DNA from 3 places in the Enterobacter sp. QK-SA4 genome. Region 3 is predicted to be linked to each of the others. Evidence: predicted binding sites of a transcription regulator. Region 3 holds the regulator's gene; each other region holds the start of a gene.
What was found. The regulator PhoB, encoded in region 3, activates phosphate uptake and scavenging genes when phosphate is short. The targets are predictions, from matches to a motif close to CTGTCATAAAACTGNCNNAT.
Positions count from the first base shown of each region.

Region 1: the regulator PhoB is predicted to act here: its motif matches at 2,492-2,511, upstream of AC1VYI_RS21675 (esterase-like activity of phytase family protein).
Region 2: the regulator PhoB is predicted to act here: its motif matches at 1,290-1,309, upstream of kdgR (DNA-binding transcriptional regulator KdgR).

Region 1 is NZ_JBXFXH010000007.1:4,160,265-4,165,923, forward strand. It holds gene yjiA (GTPase) at 1-611, shown strand, start outside; gene AC1VYI_RS21675 (esterase-like activity of phytase family protein) at 1,088-2,446, opposite strand; gene AC1VYI_RS21680 (YfaZ family outer membrane protein) at 2,858-3,403, shown strand; gene AC1VYI_RS21685 (hypothetical protein) at 3,403-3,723, shown strand; gene AC1VYI_RS21690 (NAD-dependent succinate-semialdehyde dehydrogenase) at 3,770-5,140, opposite strand; gene AC1VYI_RS21695 (helix-turn-helix transcriptional regulator) at 5,292-5,659, shown strand, end outside.
Region 2 is NZ_JBXFXH010000007.1:1,896,384-1,902,042, forward strand. It holds gene AC1VYI_RS10595 (MFS transporter) at 1-1,221, opposite strand, end outside; gene kdgR (DNA-binding transcriptional regulator KdgR) at 1,401-2,192, shown strand; gene AC1VYI_RS10605 (YobH family protein) at 2,261-2,500, opposite strand; gene mgrB (PhoP/PhoQ regulatory lipoprotein MgrB) at 2,662-2,805, shown strand; gene AC1VYI_RS10615 (YebO family protein) at 2,880-3,170, shown strand; gene AC1VYI_RS10620 (MBL fold metallo-hydrolase) at 3,194-4,183, shown strand; partial or broken gene AC1VYI_RS10625 (DUF2627 domain-containing protein) at 4,709-4,853, shown strand; gene cspE (transcription antiterminator/RNA stability regulator CspE) at 4,867-5,076, shown strand; gene ftsI (peptidoglycan glycosyltransferase FtsI) at 5,296-5,659, shown strand, end outside.
Region 3 is NZ_JBXFXH010000007.1:3,742,511-3,748,169, forward strand. It holds gene brnQ (branched-chain amino acid transporter carrier protein BrnQ) at 1-52, opposite strand, end outside; gene phoR (phosphate regulon sensor histidine kinase PhoR) at 462-1,757, opposite strand; gene phoB (phosphate response regulator transcription factor PhoB) at 1,779-2,468, opposite strand; gene sbcD (exonuclease subunit SbcD) at 2,656-3,861, shown strand; gene sbcC (exonuclease subunit SbcC) at 3,858-5,659, shown strand, end outside.

The sequences.
Region 1 (5,659 bases), 420 kb from region 3:
AGATCCTCTGCCAGCGCTACCTGCTGGACGGCGTGATTGCCCTGGTGGATGCGGTTCACGCCGACGAGCAGATGAACCAGTTCACCATCGCCCAGTCTCAGGTGGGCTACGCCGACCGCATCCTGCTGACCAAAACCGACGTGGCGGGCGAAAGCGAAAAACTGCGCGAGCGCCTGACGCGCATTAACTCCCGCGCGCCGGTTTACACGGTGACGCACGGCGACATCGATCTGTCTCAGCTGTTCAACACCAACGGCTTTATGCTGGAAGAGAACGTCACCGCGAAACCGCGTTTCCACTTTATGGGAGATAAGCAAAACGACGTGGCGTCGATTGTGGTCGAGCTGGACTACCCGGTGGACATCGGCGAGGTTTCGCGCGTGATGGAAAACCTGCTGCTGTCGTTTGCCGACAAGCTGCTGCGCTACAAAGGGATGCTGTGGATTGACGGCGAGCCGAACCGCCTGCTGTTCCAGGGCGTACAGCGCCTGTACAGCGCCGACTGGGATCGCCCCTGGGGCGAGGAAGCGCCGCGCAGCGTGATGGTGTTTATAGGCATACAGCTTCCGGAAGAAGAAATTCGGGCGGCGTTTGCAGGGCTGAAGAAATAACCGCTATGCATCTCCTCTCCCCTGTGGGGCTGAGGGATCCCCGGTAATTTTTTAACCTGAAGCGATGAATGTTGCTTCAGAAAAATTAATGACTTACAGCGATGCCCTGGTCCGGCTGTAAATCGCCGAGGCGTTTCCGTAAGGCCGGGGCGAGGCGCAGGGATGCGCCGAGAGGGCGTGGCCTGCAGGGATGCAGGCTCATGCCCGACCCGATAGCCTGAAGGAGTAAGCTGAGGGTACCGCGAAGCGGCGATTTACCGCCGGGAGCCCGGGTCGCCAGGGTGGTGGCGATTGAGCCACCCTGGCACGTTCACAGGTCATGCCGTTACAGAGTAGCAAGGAACATAGAGTGAACGGAATAACCTCCACAGCCGTATGTTCCCCCTCACCCCAGCCCTCTCCCTCAAGGGAGAGGGAGCCGTCTGTGCAGGCATTATCTTGTGGGGATACCCCAGCCTTTAGCAAGAAGGGTAAACTTATTTCACCGCTTCCGGCAGCGTCACAATCCAGAGCTCGCTGTCCGACTCCGGCTTTTTCAGCGGCTTCACGCTGAGCGTGGTTTCCACCGGCTTATCATCCAGCGTCAGCTTGCCTTCCGCGTTCACCCGATAATCCTTGAGCTTCTTGCCCTCGACCGGGTTTTGCATCGCCACCTTCACGCCAAAGTCGTTATCGTTCGCCACCGCAAGCGTTTTGCTGTCGATCAGCGCCAGCCCTTCGGCCTTCTCCTGCTGCCAGCCCAGCGCGCGGAGATCGACCACCTGCGTTTTTGCCGCAAGGGTAATGCCGCGCTGCGCCAGGGTTTTCTCATCATCAAACTCCGGGTACTCGCCCGGCTTGTCGAAGGCGGTCAGGTCGCTCGCCTTGCTGAGATCCACCTTGTAGATAAGGTTACGCATGCCGTCGTTTTTATCGCTTCCCTGCTCAATCAGCAGGATGTGCTGGTCATCGAGCGCCACGATGTCGCCGATTTTGGCGTCGCTGTTTTTGCTGTAGGCCGCGCTGTCGATAGGGTAACCGTACATCGCCGTTTTCCCGGTTGCCGGGTCGAAGCTCACCAGACGCGTAAACAGCGCCTGCTTTTTGCTCTTACCGTCGATGTCCAGCGTGCTTTGCACGGCGGCGATAATCCGTCCGTCCGGCATCCGGGTCAGGCCTTCAAAGCCCCGGTTGGGCTGGCGCCATTTGATGATGTTTGGCAAACCGCCCGCGATGGATTTTTCACCTTCCGCGGCCTGCGGCCCGTGGATCGCGAGGATCTTGCCTTTACTGTCGACGTTAATCAGGAAAGGGCCGTACTCGTCGCACAGCCAGTAGCCGCCTTTCCCGTCCGGCGTGATGCCTTCCGTATCCAGTCCGCGGTTGTCACCCTTGAGCGTCTTTAAGGTATCGCTGAACGCCACTTCGTTAGTGGAGCCAATCACGCCGCTTTGCAGCGGCAGACCGTTAATTTCGCCTTTATCGTCATGCAGCGGACGGGCATCAACCGCCTCCGCTTTGCCGTTCTGGACGCGGATGGTCATCAGCAGCGGCGCGAAATCTGGCGTGACAAATATTTTGGCTTCGTTTTTACCCATTTTTGGCGCATCGGCGTTTGGACCGCGATCGGTCACGGTCGCAAAGGTCAGGGCGTCTCCCTGCTTGCCCGTAAACAGCAGGCCAGAACCAATGCCCACGGGCAGTCCGTTCGGAAACGCGCTGGCAAACGCGCCGCTGTAGCTCACGTGGGAGCCTTCAGGGAAGCTGACGACATAGCGCTCAGCAGTGGGCTGCGCCGCCAGGCCAGAGAAAGAGAGCGCACAGCCGATTAGCACAGGAATAATTTTTCTTTTCATATTGTTAGCATCCAGTTAGTGAAGCCAACAACGTAAAGAATAAACGTGTCAGAAAAATGACATGAAAAGGAAACCGGCCTGCGCGATTGAACGTATATTCATCGCTCGAAATGTAAGGCTTTGTTGTTTTGTGTGACAGGTGAAACATTTTTGGAAATTATTAGAAACCCAATTAATTCATCTCAAATCACTATCCCCACCTCGTTCAGTTTATGTTTAGTCAAAAAACTAAACGGTTCCTAAACGCTAAAAACATCCCCTGTTGACACCCCGACAATCAAACATCATTGCAACAACTTCAATAAAAAAGTTAACAATATCAGTATAAAACCGCGATTTATATCACATTTGCAGTCATTAACATCGCTTGTTAAGGTGCGCCCAGATGAATTTAATGACGAGGCATAAAACATGAAAAAACTGAATATCCTTCTTCTTTCTGCTCTGGCTGCCGTATCGGGTTCCGCACTGGCGATGGGCGGCACCGTTGAGCAGGGTAAAAACTTTACCAACCTCAATCTGGAAATGGGGAAATCCTCATCCGGTGTTTATCTCGAAAGCAACTGGCTCAAAAACACCGATGACGGTACCCAGACCGGGGGCGTGGGCGCAGGCTACAACCTGGGTCTTGGCCCGGTGATGCTGAATGCGGGTGCAAAAGCCATCTACCTCGGCCCGAAAAAAGGCGATAACGGCGTGGCGTTCCCGATTGGCGGCGGCGTAAACGTTGCCCTGACCGACAGCATCCACGTGTACGGTGAAGGCTATGTCGCACCAGAAGGCCTGAACAACAGCGTGAAAAACTATGTGGAAGCCAACGGCGGCGTAAGCTGGACGCCAATTACGCCAGTGACCCTGAAAGTGGGTTACCGCCACGTGAGCGTGGACGGTAAAGACGGTCGTCCTGGCCACACGCTGATTGACGGCGCATACGTAGGCGGTGGAGTCACCTTCTGATGAAACACCGCATGACCGCGCTTTGCGTTCTGAGCCTCACGCTGATGCTCACCGGCTGCGTCCAGTACAAATGGGTGAAACCGGGCGTCAGCGATGCTGAGATGAATAAAAAGCTCACGGAATGCGAAGCGCAGGCGCTGATCGATCTACCCCCGGATAACGTCGTGACCGGTTCGAGTTCGGAAAAAACGGACAAAAAGAACAAGAAAAAGGATATTTCCACGAGCTACACGGTTGAAGACGCGAATGAATATCGCCGGGATACGCTAGTCGACAGCTGCATGTTCAAAAGCGGCTGGGACAAGATCGAAGTGAAATAATCTCCTTTAAAAAAAACCTGCCGGATGGCAGGTTTTTTATTATCTCTTACTTACGCACCACCACCAGCTTCTGGTTCACAAACTCTTTGATCCCCAGATCCGACAGCTCGCGTCCGTAGCCGGAGCGCTTCACCCCGCCGAACGGCAGCTCCGGTGCGGTATCGGTGAGCCAGTTGATGTACACCATCCCGGTCTCAATCCGCGACGCCATTTTCTTCGCGCGCTCGATATTCTGACTAAATACCGCCCCGCCCAGGCCGTAGTGGGAGTCGTTAGCCAGCGCGACCGCCTCGTCGTCGCTTTTCACGACGTAAATCTGCGCTACCGGGCCGAAGAACTCTTCGAAATACGCCGGGTTATCGCGGGAGATATTCGTCAGGATCGTCGGTTCGAAAAAGCTCCCGTCGCGCTGTACCGGATTGCCGCCATAGTGCAGCGTCGCACCGTTTTTCACCGCCTCGTTAACCTGTTTGGTCAACGTTTCAAGCGCATCTTTCGACGACAGCGGCCCCAGCGTGGTGCTTTCGTCCAGCGGATCGCCAATCTTCACCTGCTTAAACGCCTCGGTGAATTTGCTCAGGAAGGCATCCGCAATCTTTTCATGCAGGATAAAGCGCTTCGCCGCGGTACAGACCTGCCCGGCGTTGTTGAGCCGCGCGTTAACGCCAATTTTCACGGCCTTCTCAAGGTCTGCGTCATCCAGCACCACGAACACGTCGTTACCGCCCAGCTCCAGCGTGGATTTCTTGATATGCTTCGCCGCCTGCGCGGCCACCACGCTGCCAGCCTTTTCGGAGCCGGTTAATGCGGCGCCCTGCACGCGATCGTCAGCAATGATATTCGCCACCTGCTCGGACGAAATAAACAGGTTGGTCCACGCCCCTTCCGGTGCGCCCGCCTCGCGCACCAGATGGGCAAAGGTCTCGGCGCAATGCGGTACGATGCTGGCATGCTTGGCGATGACGGGGTTCCCCGCCGCCAGGTTTGGCGCCAGCACGCGCATCAGCTGGTAGTACGGGAAGTTCCACGGCTCAACGGCCATAAGCACGCCAATCGGGTGATGCTCCACCCAGGCTTCACCGAGCTCAGAGTCGTACTTCACCGGGGCCAGGAACTGCTTCGCGTTGTCGGCGTAGTAGCGCGCGATCTGCGCGCACAGCTTCACCTCGCCGCGGCTCTGTTCGATGAGCTTACCCATCTCCTGGCTGGCGATTTTAGCCAGATCCTCCACGCGCTCGTCAATCAGATCGGCAAGCTTATGCAGCACCGGCAGGCGCTGGCTGATGTCGCCTTTCGCCCAGTCCGAATGATAAAGCGCATCGGCCGCCTTCAGCGCCGCTTCGATATCCGCGTCGGTATGCGAGGGGTATTCTTTGATGAGCTGGTTAGTGGCAGGATTTACTGTCTGATAAGCCATGTCGAATCTCCTTGTTTTACCGCTTAGGGTATTAAGGGTAGTCAACATGACTGGCTATGGACGTAAAGTTGGGTATATCCGGAAGGTTCTTAATGAAGCGCTGCCAGAGGGGTCGCTGACGTGGTATAAAAAATCTTCAGAAGGAGCGCCTATGACCGATACCCGACATATCCGCCAGACTTTTCACCGCACCTCAGGCCTTGAGCTGCGCAGCACCTGGCAGAGTACGCAGGCGTACAAACGCCACAGTCACTCTCAGCTCTCCATCGGCGCGATTGTGGAGGGCCAGACCTGCTGCGTGTGTCACGACAGAGAGTACATCCTTAACCCCGGGGACCTCATCGTGATCCCGGCCTGTGCGCCGCACAGCTGTAACCCCGTCGCCGGGCAACCGCGCAGCTACCATATGCTCTACATCGACACCGGGCTTCCGCTGGCGCTACAGGTGATTCGTAGCCCAACCCTGTTTGCCCATTACCTGGACGTTGTCGAGACCCTGTCTCCGGCATCACTGGAAAC
Region 2 (5,659 bases), 1.8 Mb from region 3:
CAGAAGGCGCGCGGTCCCCAGCATGCCGCTGGCACCACCGCTGCGATGGCGCGGCGCGGAAGTGATGATGGTGTGATTGTTAGGGGACTGGAACAGGCCAAACCCAGCGCCGCACAGGATCATGCGCCAGATGATGTCCAGATCGGTTGGCGATGACGGTAGCAGAGCCAGCGCGAAAAGGCCTGTCGCCATCACCGCAAGCCCCAATGCTCCCAGTAAACCGGCATGGACGCGTTCAATTAAGTAACCTGCCAGCGGCGCCATCACCATGGTCGCCAGCGGCCAGGGGGTTAACAGCAGGCCGGTCTCCACTTCTGAACGGCCGACCACGCTCTGCAGAAAGAAGGGCAAAGATACCAGAGCCAGCATTTGGGCGCAGAACGAGCAGACAGACGTGCAAATGGAGAGGGAAAAAAGGGGAATACGCAGCAGATCGACCGGCAGTAAAGGCACGGGGAGAGTGAGCTGACGGCGAACAAAGAAGAAGCCGATCGCCAGCAGGGCAATGAGCTCCGCGCCGGTAAGCATCAGAGACTGTCCCTGCGCAAAGCCGCTCAGCGCCGTAATCAGCAGGCCAAAGGTCAGGGCATTCATCACCGCACTCGCCACATCAAAGCGCGGCATGGTGCTTTTAGGGCCGTTAGCGGGAAGAAAGCGCAGGGCAAAGAATATAGCGACAATGCCCAGCGGCACGTTAATAGCAAACAGCCATTGCCATGACGCAACGGAAAGGATCGCCGCCGCAATAGTTGGCCCGGCGGCGGAAGAGACAGCGACAATAAACGAGTTTATCCCCATGCCGCGCCCCAGATGACGCTGGGGATAAATTAAGCGGATCAACGCCGTGTTTACGCTCATGAGCGCCGCGCCGCCAAAACCCTGCGCGATGCGGGCAAGCGTCAGGGTATGCAGCGAATCTGAAAGGGCGCATAGCAAGGACGTGAAGGTGAAAACCACCAGACCGCACTGATACACCCGACGGTAACCGAACATATCGCCCAGGAAAGAGAACGAGAGCAGGGAAACCACAATCGCAATCTGATATGCGTTAACGATCCATATCGAACTGGCGGGAGAGGCATGCAGGTCGCTGGCGATGGTTGGCAGAGCAACGTTCGCGATTGCGCCGTCAAGGACGGCCATTGAGATACCGATAATGATGGTCGCTATAGCGCCATACCGCTGGGGTAAAGGCAGGCCATCGGAAAGGGTCTTTTCCATTAGGATTAAAAAAGCTCAGCGTGAAATTATTCTCAGGATAACTATTTTAGCATTGTTACAGCCGCGATATGTCGCAGATTTGTAACGAAGTAAACGCGGATTGATTGCAGGTGACATGACGGGAACTTATAATAAAAACCGGTTCTGATTTTTATAAAACACTCTCTATGAGGTGGTAAATGGCTATTGCGGATTTGGATAAACAGCCAGATTCTGTTTCTTCCGTGCTGAAGGTGTTTGGCATCTTACAGGCGCTGGGGGAAGAGCGTGAAATAGGTATTACAGAGTTGTCGCAGCGCGTGATGATGTCTAAAAGCACCGTATATCGCTTTTTACAAACCATGAAGTCGCTGGGCTACGTTGCCCAGGAAGGCGAATCTGAAAAATACTCTCTGACGCTTAAGCTGTTTGAGCTGGGCGCTCGTGCGCTGCAAAATGTTGACCTGATCCGCAGCGCTGATATCCAGATGCGTGAAATCTCTCGCCTGACCAAAGAGACCATCCATCTCGGTGCGCTGGATGAAGACAGCATTGTTTACATCCATAAAATCGACTCCATGTACAATTTGCGCATGTACTCGCGCATTGGTCGTCGCAACCCGCTCTACAGCACCGCGATTGGTAAGGTTCTGCTGGCCTGGCGCGATCGTGAGGAAGTGAAACAGATCCTCGAAGGCGTGGAATACAAGCAAAGTACCTCGCGAACCGTTACCAGCACAAACGCGCTGTTAACGGTGCTCGATCGCGTACGCGAGCAGGGGTATGGCGAAGATAACGAAGAGCAGGAAGAGGGGCTGCGCTGCATCGGCGTTCCGGTGTTTGACCGCTTTGGCGTAGTAATCGCGGGCTTAAGTATCTCCTTCCCAACCTTACGCTTCTCCGAAGAGCGCCTGCATGAGTATGTGGCTATTCTGCACACTGCCGCACGTAAGATTTCTGAACAAATGGGTTATCACGACTACCCGTTTTAATCTATGCTCGCATAAAAAAACGCCGCATCTGCTGCGGCGTTTTTTATATTAGTCATGTCACCGGCTGATTAGCCATTATCAATCACGACGGATGTCTTTCGCAGGACCGGACAGTTGGTCAAGCCAACGATCCCGCTGTCAGTATGCAAATATTGCGCAGTGCTCACGCCCTGTGCCGTTAAATATTTACATTGAATCCCTAACCCGGCTGCGTTTTCGGTGCTTCCCACAAGCACGCCATAACCCGTGAGCAGAAGGCCAATCCAGACGATAGCCAGTGCAATAATTGTTCGAATAATGAAGCGCATCATTAACCTCTTTTGTCGTTGTTATCATAAAGCTAGCGTAAACGGTTTACACGATGAAACAAGTGCAGGATTCTGAAAAAAGTGCGATGGCGGTACAGTTAGTCCTTGTTTAAGATAAGCGTGTTAACCTCGTTACATCAGGTTTTTAGACGGAGTGTGGAGTGAAAAAAATACGCTGGGTAATTCTGATTATCGTGCTGATAGCGTGCGTGGTGTTATGGACGCAGACGATCAATGTGATGTGCGATCAGGATGTACAGTTTTTTAGCGGCGTTTGCGCAATCAATAAGTTTATTCCGTGGTAATACGCATTTTTTCTCAAGGTGATTTCCTTCCTTCGCGCCAGTGGTAAAATAGACGTTTTTATTGAGGTGGTGAAATGGGTGAGTTACTGAATTCAGGGCTGCTGAATATGGCATCCCTGATGATTTCTTTGGTTGTTCTGCTTGTGGGCCTGGTCATTTGGTTTTTTGTGAACCGCGCCAGCTCTCGTACTAACGAGCAGATTGAACTGCTGGAAGCGCTGCTCGATCAGCAAAAACGTCAGAATGCGCTGCTACGCCGTCTGTGTGAGGCTAACGAACCGGAAGAGAAAGACGCGCCGAAAGACGCGGTCGCTGAAGAAAGCAAAGACGAAGACGACTTTATCCGCCTGGTGGCTGAGCGTTAATCTTTTTATGCTGGGAGGTGGCTGTGGTCTGGAAAAATCCCTGGTATGACCCCTCCCTGAAACATCACACCCCGAACGGTTTTCGTAATACCGATCCTGTCGGACATCAACCCGGCGATCTTGACCGTTGGCGCAAAGCGCGTAAAGAGGCCGGTTTACCGAAGCCACCCGCGCTGGGCTATGAAGACTTTATCCAACAGTGGTGGCAACCGGTTGAGCTTACGCAACCTCATGAAGATGGGGTATGGTGGCTGGGACACGCGAGCGTAATGCTGCAGCTGGACGGCAATATCATCCTTACCGATTCGGTTTTTTCACAGCGCGCTTCTCCACTCCCTTTCCTGGGACCCCAGCGCAAAACGCCTCCCGCGCTGTCAGTCTGTCAACTCAATCAGCTTGATGCGGTCGTCATCTCCCATAATCATTACGATCATCTTGATGATGCGACCATTCGCCGTATTCTCAAGCGCTTCCCCGAGGTCAGTTTTTTTGTTCCGCTGGGCCTGGCCGACTGGTTTCGCCGCCGGGGGGCAAAACGCGTGGTTGAGCTCGACTGGTGGCAGAGCTTCACCTGGCAGGGGATGACGCTGACCGCCGTACCGGCACAGCACTGGAGTATGCGCACGCCATGGAACCGCAATCGCTCATTATGGTGCGGCTGGGTTATGGAAGGTCGACATCATCGTTTCTGGTTCAGCGGAGATACGGGGTATTCGCCTGAACTGCTATTGATACCTGAACGCCTTGGCCATATCGATGCTGCCGCGTTACCAATAGGTGCCTATGCCCCACGATGGTTCATGGCTGTCCATCATATGGATCCGCAATCTGCGGTGGCATTGTGGCAGCAGCTGGGTTGTCCTCTGGCGTTTCCCATTCACTGGGGCGTGTTTGAACTGGCAGATGAAGCCCTTGATGAACCTGTGCGGGAGTTAACTGACGCGCTAGATAATTTAGCACCAGTTAATCATTCTTTCAGGGTACTGAAAGTTGGTGAGTATTTATCCTTATAAGCGAAGCGATAACGTAGTGCATATATTCTGTATGTAAACGCGTGCAGGAATGTTTTATTTTTATCGAAACGTTTTGCTTGCCTTCTTTTGATGCAGAGTCATAAAAATTTCATTATTTTGGTGCATAACACTGTTTATTAGTTGGTGCATTTTAATACAGTTCGGCGCGGGTTATTAACAGTGTTTTTTCTCTGAAACAATTTGGTCGCGTTACAATGATTTAAGCATAAGTTTTCACAAATTGTTCTAACTCAATCAGGACGTAAGATTTCTTTTCGCGTTTGCTGGACGCTTCGTAATGATTGAGCTATGTTAAAAAAGTCTTAGATTACAGCGCTTGTGAAAGCAACGCTGGGTCTTTGTTACGCAGCAGAGCTGTCTGTAAGTGATGCGCATAATTGTGCAAAACCTGACAGGCACTGTTCGAATTTGTGCGGCGGATCGAGACATGTTTAAAAATGGCTTGCCATATTAAACATAGTGTGTGATAACACGTTTTGGGTCAAACGAGGTACAGTTCTGTTTATGTGTGGCATTTTCAGTAAAGAAGTCCTGAGTAAACACGTTGTCGTTGAATACCGCTTCTCTGCCGAACCTTATATTAGTGCCTCATGCAGTAATGTCTCAGTTTTATCTCAGTTAATGCCTGCGGGCTAAGAAAACACTCTAAGGAATTTTGCAAAATGGCAAAGATTAAAGGTCAAGTTAAGTGGTTCAACGAGTCTAAAGGTTTTGGTTTCATTACTCCTGCTGACGGCAGCAAAGACGTGTTCGTACACTTCTCTGCAATCCAGGGTAACGGCTTCAAAACTCTGGCTGAAGGCCAGAACGTTGAGTTCGAAATTCAGGACGGCCAGAAAGGCCCAGCTGCAGTTAACGTAACTGCTATCTGATCGAACCGCTGCTGACTGAAGCGCTTAGCACTTCAATCTCAGACATAAAGCCTCGCATAATGCGGGGCTTTTTTATGTCCCTTATCTTTCAAAATATTACCATTGGCGGTCTTGTTAGTAACTTGTTGCAAAGCTGCGAGGTTAGTAGCACTGTTTTGCCACCTTAAACCCATCTTTTCCCGTTAAATCAGGGCGTTGTTTAACAGTCCTGGGGTTCAGGTGAAGAAGAAATTGATAACCACCGCTGGCAATTTCACGCCAGCGCGTTTTGTGCTGCTCTGTTTAGCTATTTTTTGTAGTCTGGCTTTTTTGCTGGGCCGCGTTGCCTGGCTGCAAATCATCAAGCCTGACAATCTGGTGAAGCAGGAAGATATGCGATCCCTCCGCCAGCTGGCGATTGATGCGCCGCGGGGCATGATAATGGATCGCGAAGGTCGCCCCCTGGCGGTGAGCGTGCCCGTCCGGGCCGTCTGGGCCGATCCTAAAACGGCGCTGGCAAAAGGGGGCGTTGGCATTGACGAACGCTGGCAGGCGTTGGCAAACGCGCTGCATCTCTCCCTGGGCACACTTTCGGCGCGAATCA
Region 3 (5,659 bases):
ATGTCATAAAGCCCAGCGCGATGATGTCACGCGATTTTAAGTGATGGGTCATAAAACCTTACTGCCTGTGGATGTGGTGTTGAAAACATTGAGATTTTCGATTTCCCTGACGGGACGATACAGCCGAAAATTTGCTCAATTTCAGCGGGAAATGCTCCCGTCCTGGCGTGGAGAAGAATAGTTTTTCGATTTACCACGCAAATACAGTCGGTCTGACAGTATCTGGGGCGCAATTTAAACGCTTATAACGTTTAAAGGCAAGGTGGGATCGCAAAACCAGAACAATATGCCATCATGAAAATACACCTCAGAACAATACGCTATTTATAAGAAAAACCCATGGCTAATCATGCGAACAAAAAACAGTCAGCCGTATAAAATTCATCCGCGTTTCGCTTGACTGCAAAGCAAACGGGCCAGCAGACGCTGACCCGTGGAAAGGTAAAATGACACGCCTGCCGTCAGGCGATCTTTTTGGCAATTAATCGTTCCGGAATAACGAAACTGAAGCGGGTTCCTTTACCCAGCGTACTCTGAATATCGAGACGGCTTTCATGGTGATTCACCGCGTGTTTCACAATTGCCAGCCCCAGACCGCTTCCGCCAGTCTGCCGGGATCGCGCTTTATCCACACGGTAAAAGCGCTCGGTCAGGCGCGGAATATGCTCAGGCGCAATTCCCGGCCCGTTGTCTTCCACGCTAAACTCAGCCCCCGTTGGGGCATGATGCCAGCGCACCACGATATTCGTCCCCTCCGGCGTATGATTCACCGCGTTATACACCAGGTTGGAAATGGCGCTACGCAGTTCATCTTCGCTGCCCAGCACCTTCAGCGTATTGTCGACCTCAAAGGCCAGGTGATGCTTTTTGTGGCTTAGCGTCTGCGCTTCACGCTCAACGACCCGCAGCATCATCGGCACATCAATGGTGTCATTTAGCGCGAGCGTTGGCGCCGCTTCAATCTTCGAGAGCGTCAGCAGCTGCTTCACCAGCCCTTCCATCCGGTGCGTTTGCTCGCGCATGGTGTGCAGCGCTTTTTCACGCGGCGCGCCTTCCAGCGTTTGCTCCTGCATCATCTCCAGGTATCCCTGAAGCACGGTCAGCGGGGTACGCAGTTCGTGACTGACGTTGGCGAAGAAGTTGCGACGCGCCCCTTCCAGCTGGTGCATCTGGGTGACATCGCGCGCCACCATCAGCCACTGCTTATCGCTGTAGGGCATCACGCGGATTTCCAGATGGCGACCATTATTGAGCTTCAGATTGTGCGGGCGGGTAAAATCACGCTTTTTCAGATACAGCGTAAATTCGGGATAGCGTAGAAGGTTGAGGATATTCTGGCCATTGTCGTCGGGCCAGCGCAGGCCCAGCAGCTGTTGCGCAAGGCCGTTACACCAGAAGATCGTCCCTTCTTCGGTCGTCAGAATAACGGCATCCGGCAGCGACTCTGCACCGCTGCGAAAACGCTTAATCAGGCTTCCCAGCTCGCGGCGACGCTTTTTATTACGCATCTGCATCTGATGCAGACCGTACAGCAGCGGCTCCCAGCTGCCGCTTCCCGGCGGCGGCGTCATACTTCGGTCAACCCACAGCCACCAGGAGAGGCGCAGCAGGTTCCAGAAATGCCAGATCAGCAGCCCGGTGACCGACGCCAGCAGAAACCACGGCAGGTGTCCAAGAAAGGCCCCCAGAAGGAAGGCCGGAATACAGCATAAGATCAGTTCAAAGACGAGCCTTTTCCATGACAGACGTTCCAGCACGCGTCACACTCCTGTCATTGTTCAGAAACGGGTAGAAAAACGATAACCCGTGCCGCGGACCGTCTGCACCATGCGATCGTGGCCGCTCAGTTCCAGTGCTTTTCGCAGGCGGCGAATATGTACGTCAACCGTCCGGTCTTCGACATACACGTTAGTTCCCCAGACGTTATTCAGCAACTGCTCGCGGCTGTAAACGCGTTCCGGGTGGGTCATAAAGAAGTGCAGGAGTTTAAATTCGGTAGGCCCCATGTCGAGAGGATTTTCACCGGTCATGACGCGGTGTGAGGTGGGGTCAAGGCTCAGCCCCTGCATCTCAATCACCTCTTCCACCGCCATCGGCGAAATACGGCGCATCACGGCTTTAATGCGGGCAACCAGCTCTTTTGGGGAGAACGGTTTTGTAATGTAATCGTCCGCGCCGGTCTCCAGACCGCGCACGCGATCCTCTTCTTCTCCGCGCGCCGTGAGCATCACAACCGGGATGTCGCGGGTCAGCGCTTCACGCTTCAGGTGTTTGATAAACTGCAGTCCGGAGCCGCCGGGCAACATCCAGTCCAGCAGAATCAGATCGGGCCAGGGTTCATTCAGCTGGTTCACTGCGCTGTCATAATCTTCCGCTTCAACCGGCTGGAAGCCGTTTTGCTCGAGCACGAAGCACACCATTTCACGAATTGGAGCTTCATCTTCTACGACCAGAATACGTCTCGCCATACTTTGCCCTGTCTTATCTTATTTAAGTTACAAGTTTGTAATTCGGCGCCATTATGCGTCAGATTTATGACAGATTTATGAAAAACAGTACCACGATAAGGGGCAAACCGTTGTTTTATTACAGCGGTTATTTTCCCGTCTCTGAACGTTTATAATCCTGCTTTCTCTTTTTTGCCACGGATCAGCTATGCGCATACTTCACACCTCGGACTGGCATCTGGGTCAAAATTTTTACAGCAAAAGCCGTGCGGCTGAACATGAAGCCTTCCTGAACTGGCTGCTGGAAACGGCCCGGACGCACGAGGTGGACGCGATTATTGTGGCGGGTGACATCTTTGATACCGGCTCACCCCCCAGTTATGCGCGTGAACTGTACAACCGCTTCGTGGTGAATTTGCAGCAAACCGGCTGTCATCTGGTGATTGTCGCCGGCAACCATGATTCCGTCGCGACGCTCAATGAATCCCGCGACATCCTGGCATTTCTCAATACCACCGTCGTCGCCAGCGCCGGGCACGCCCCGCAGATCCTGAAAAAACGCGACGGCACGCCGGGGGCGGTGCTGTGCCCCATTCCCTTTTTACGGCCGCGCGACATCGTGCAAAGCCAGGCGGGGCTGTCGGGTGCGGAAAAGCAGCAGCATCTATTACAGGCCATCACCGACTATTATCACCAGCAGCACGCCGATGCCTGCGCCCTGCGCGGCGACCAGCCGATTCCGGTGATTGCGACGGGGCATCTCACCACCGTCGGGGCCAGTAAAAGTGACGCGGTACGTGACATCTATATCGGCACGCTGGATGCCTTTCCGGCGCAGAACTTCCCGCCAGCCGACTACATTGCGCTCGGGCACATACACCGGGCTCAGATCGTCGGCGGCAGCGAGCACATCCGCTACTGCGGCTCGCCAATTTCGCTCAGCTTTGACGAAACGGGCAAGGCCAAATCCGTCCATCTGGTGAGCTTCTCCGAAGGAAAACTTCACGCCGTCGAGACGCTGGAGGTGCCCGTCACCCAGCCTCTGGCGGTGCTGAAGGGCGATCTTGACGCCATTACCGCCCAGCTTGAGCAGTGGCGCGGAACAGCGCTTAACCCGCCCATCTGGCTGGATATCGAAATCACCACCGACGACTACCTGCACGATATGCAGCGAAAAATTCAGGCGCTGACGGAAGATTTACCCGTCGAAGTCTTACTGGTACGCCGCAGCCGCGAGCAGCGAGAGAAAATTCTGTTAAGCGCTCAACGCGAAACGCTCAGTGAACTGCGGGTTGAAGAGGTGTTTGAACGCAGGCTCTCGCAGGAGGAAATTGACGACGCGAAGCGCGCAAGACTCAGCGAACTGTTCAGCCATACCCTGCATGCGCTCAATGATGAGGAAGAAAACGCATGAAAATTTTGAGCCTGCGTCTGAAAAATCTCAACTCCCTCAAGGGCGAGTGGAAAATTGACTTTACCGCGGAGCCGTTTGCCAGCAACGGTCTGTTTGCCATCACCGGCGCAACCGGGGCAGGTAAAACCACCCTGCTTGACGCCATCTGTCTGGCGCTTTATCACGAAACGCCACGCCTGCAGAAGGTTTCTCAGGCGCAAAACGACCTGATGACGCGCGACACCGCCGAGTGCCTGGCGGAAGTGGAGTTCGAGGTAAAAGGCACCGCCTATCGCGCATTCTGGAGCCAGAACCGCGCGCGCAACCAGCCGGACGGAAACCTGCAGGCGCCGCGCGTGGAGCTGGCGCGCTGCGAAGATGGCAAAATCCTGGCCGACAAAGTGACGGATAAACTGGAGCAAACCGCCGCGCTCACCGGGCTGGACTATGGCCGCTTCACCCGCTCCATGCTGCTCTCACAGGGGCAGTTTGCCGCCTTCCTTAATGCCAAGCCGAGCGATCGCGCCGAGCTGCTGGAGGAGCTGACCGGCACCGAGATCTACGGCCAGATTTCCGCCATGGTGTTTGAGAAACACAAAGCCGCCCGCAGCGTGCTTGAAAAGTGCGAGGCGCAGGCGGCGGGCGTCGTGCTGTTGAGCGAAGAGCAACAGCAGCAGTTGCAGCAAAGTTTGCAGGTGCTTACTGACGAAGAGAAAACCCTGCTGGTTCAGCAGCAAAGCCAACAGAAAGATTTTCAGTGGCTTACGCGCCATGATGAGCTCGTGCTTGAGCAGCAGCGCGTCACCGCGATGCAGCAGCAGGCGCAGCAGGCGCTGACGAACGCTGCGCCAGAGCTGGCAAAGCTCCAGCTTGCTCTGCCCGCCGCCCAGCTTCGACCGCTTTGGGAGCACCAGCAGGAGCAAACCGCGCGCCTGGCGCAAACCCAGCAGCGAATTATTGAAGTAAATACTCGCTTACAAGCCAAAACCGCGCTGCGCGCGCGGATCCGTCATACCGCCCAGCGGAATCATGAGCAGCTTCAGACCGAACTGACGGCGCTGGCGCAGTGGCTGGCGGAGCACGAACGCTATCGCCTGCTGGGGCAGGAGATTGCCGGCTGGCGTGCCCAGTTCTCTCAGCTTAACCGCGACAAAACGCAGTTAGCCTCGCTTGCTGCGCGGATGGGGGAATTACGCAACAGGCTGGCTGAGATGCCGGAAAATTCGCTGACGCTGACGGCAGATGAGGTCAGCGCGGCTATGGAGCAGCAGTCCCGGTCACGCACGCTGCGTCAGCGGCTGACGTCGCTGCATGCCCGCTATCAGCCGCTGCAAAAGCGCCTGCGCCAGAGCGGTGAAAGCGTGCTGAAGGCCCAGGCCGAACAAAACAAACTCAATGAAACGCTGACGCTGCGTCGCCAGCAGTACAAAGAGAAACACCAGCACTATCTGGACCTCAAGGCCCTCTGCGAAACCGAAGCGACGATCAAAAAGCTGGAACATTATCGTTCGCAGCTTGAGGCCGGCAAACCCTGTCCGCTGTGCGGCTCCAGCGAGCATCCCGCCGTTGCGCAATACCAGTCGCTTGAGCTGACGGATAACCAGCGCCGCCGTGATGACCTGGAAAAAGAGGTCGCCGCCCTTAAAGAGGAAGGGCTGCTGGTGCTGGGGCAGGTAAATGCCCTGACGCAGCAGATCCAGCGCGAGACAGACGACGCCCAGACGCTTTCTCAGGAAGAGCAAGCGCTCACTAAAGAGTGGGTGGCGGCCTGCACGTCCCTGAACATTACCTTGAATATTCAGGACGATATCGCGCCATG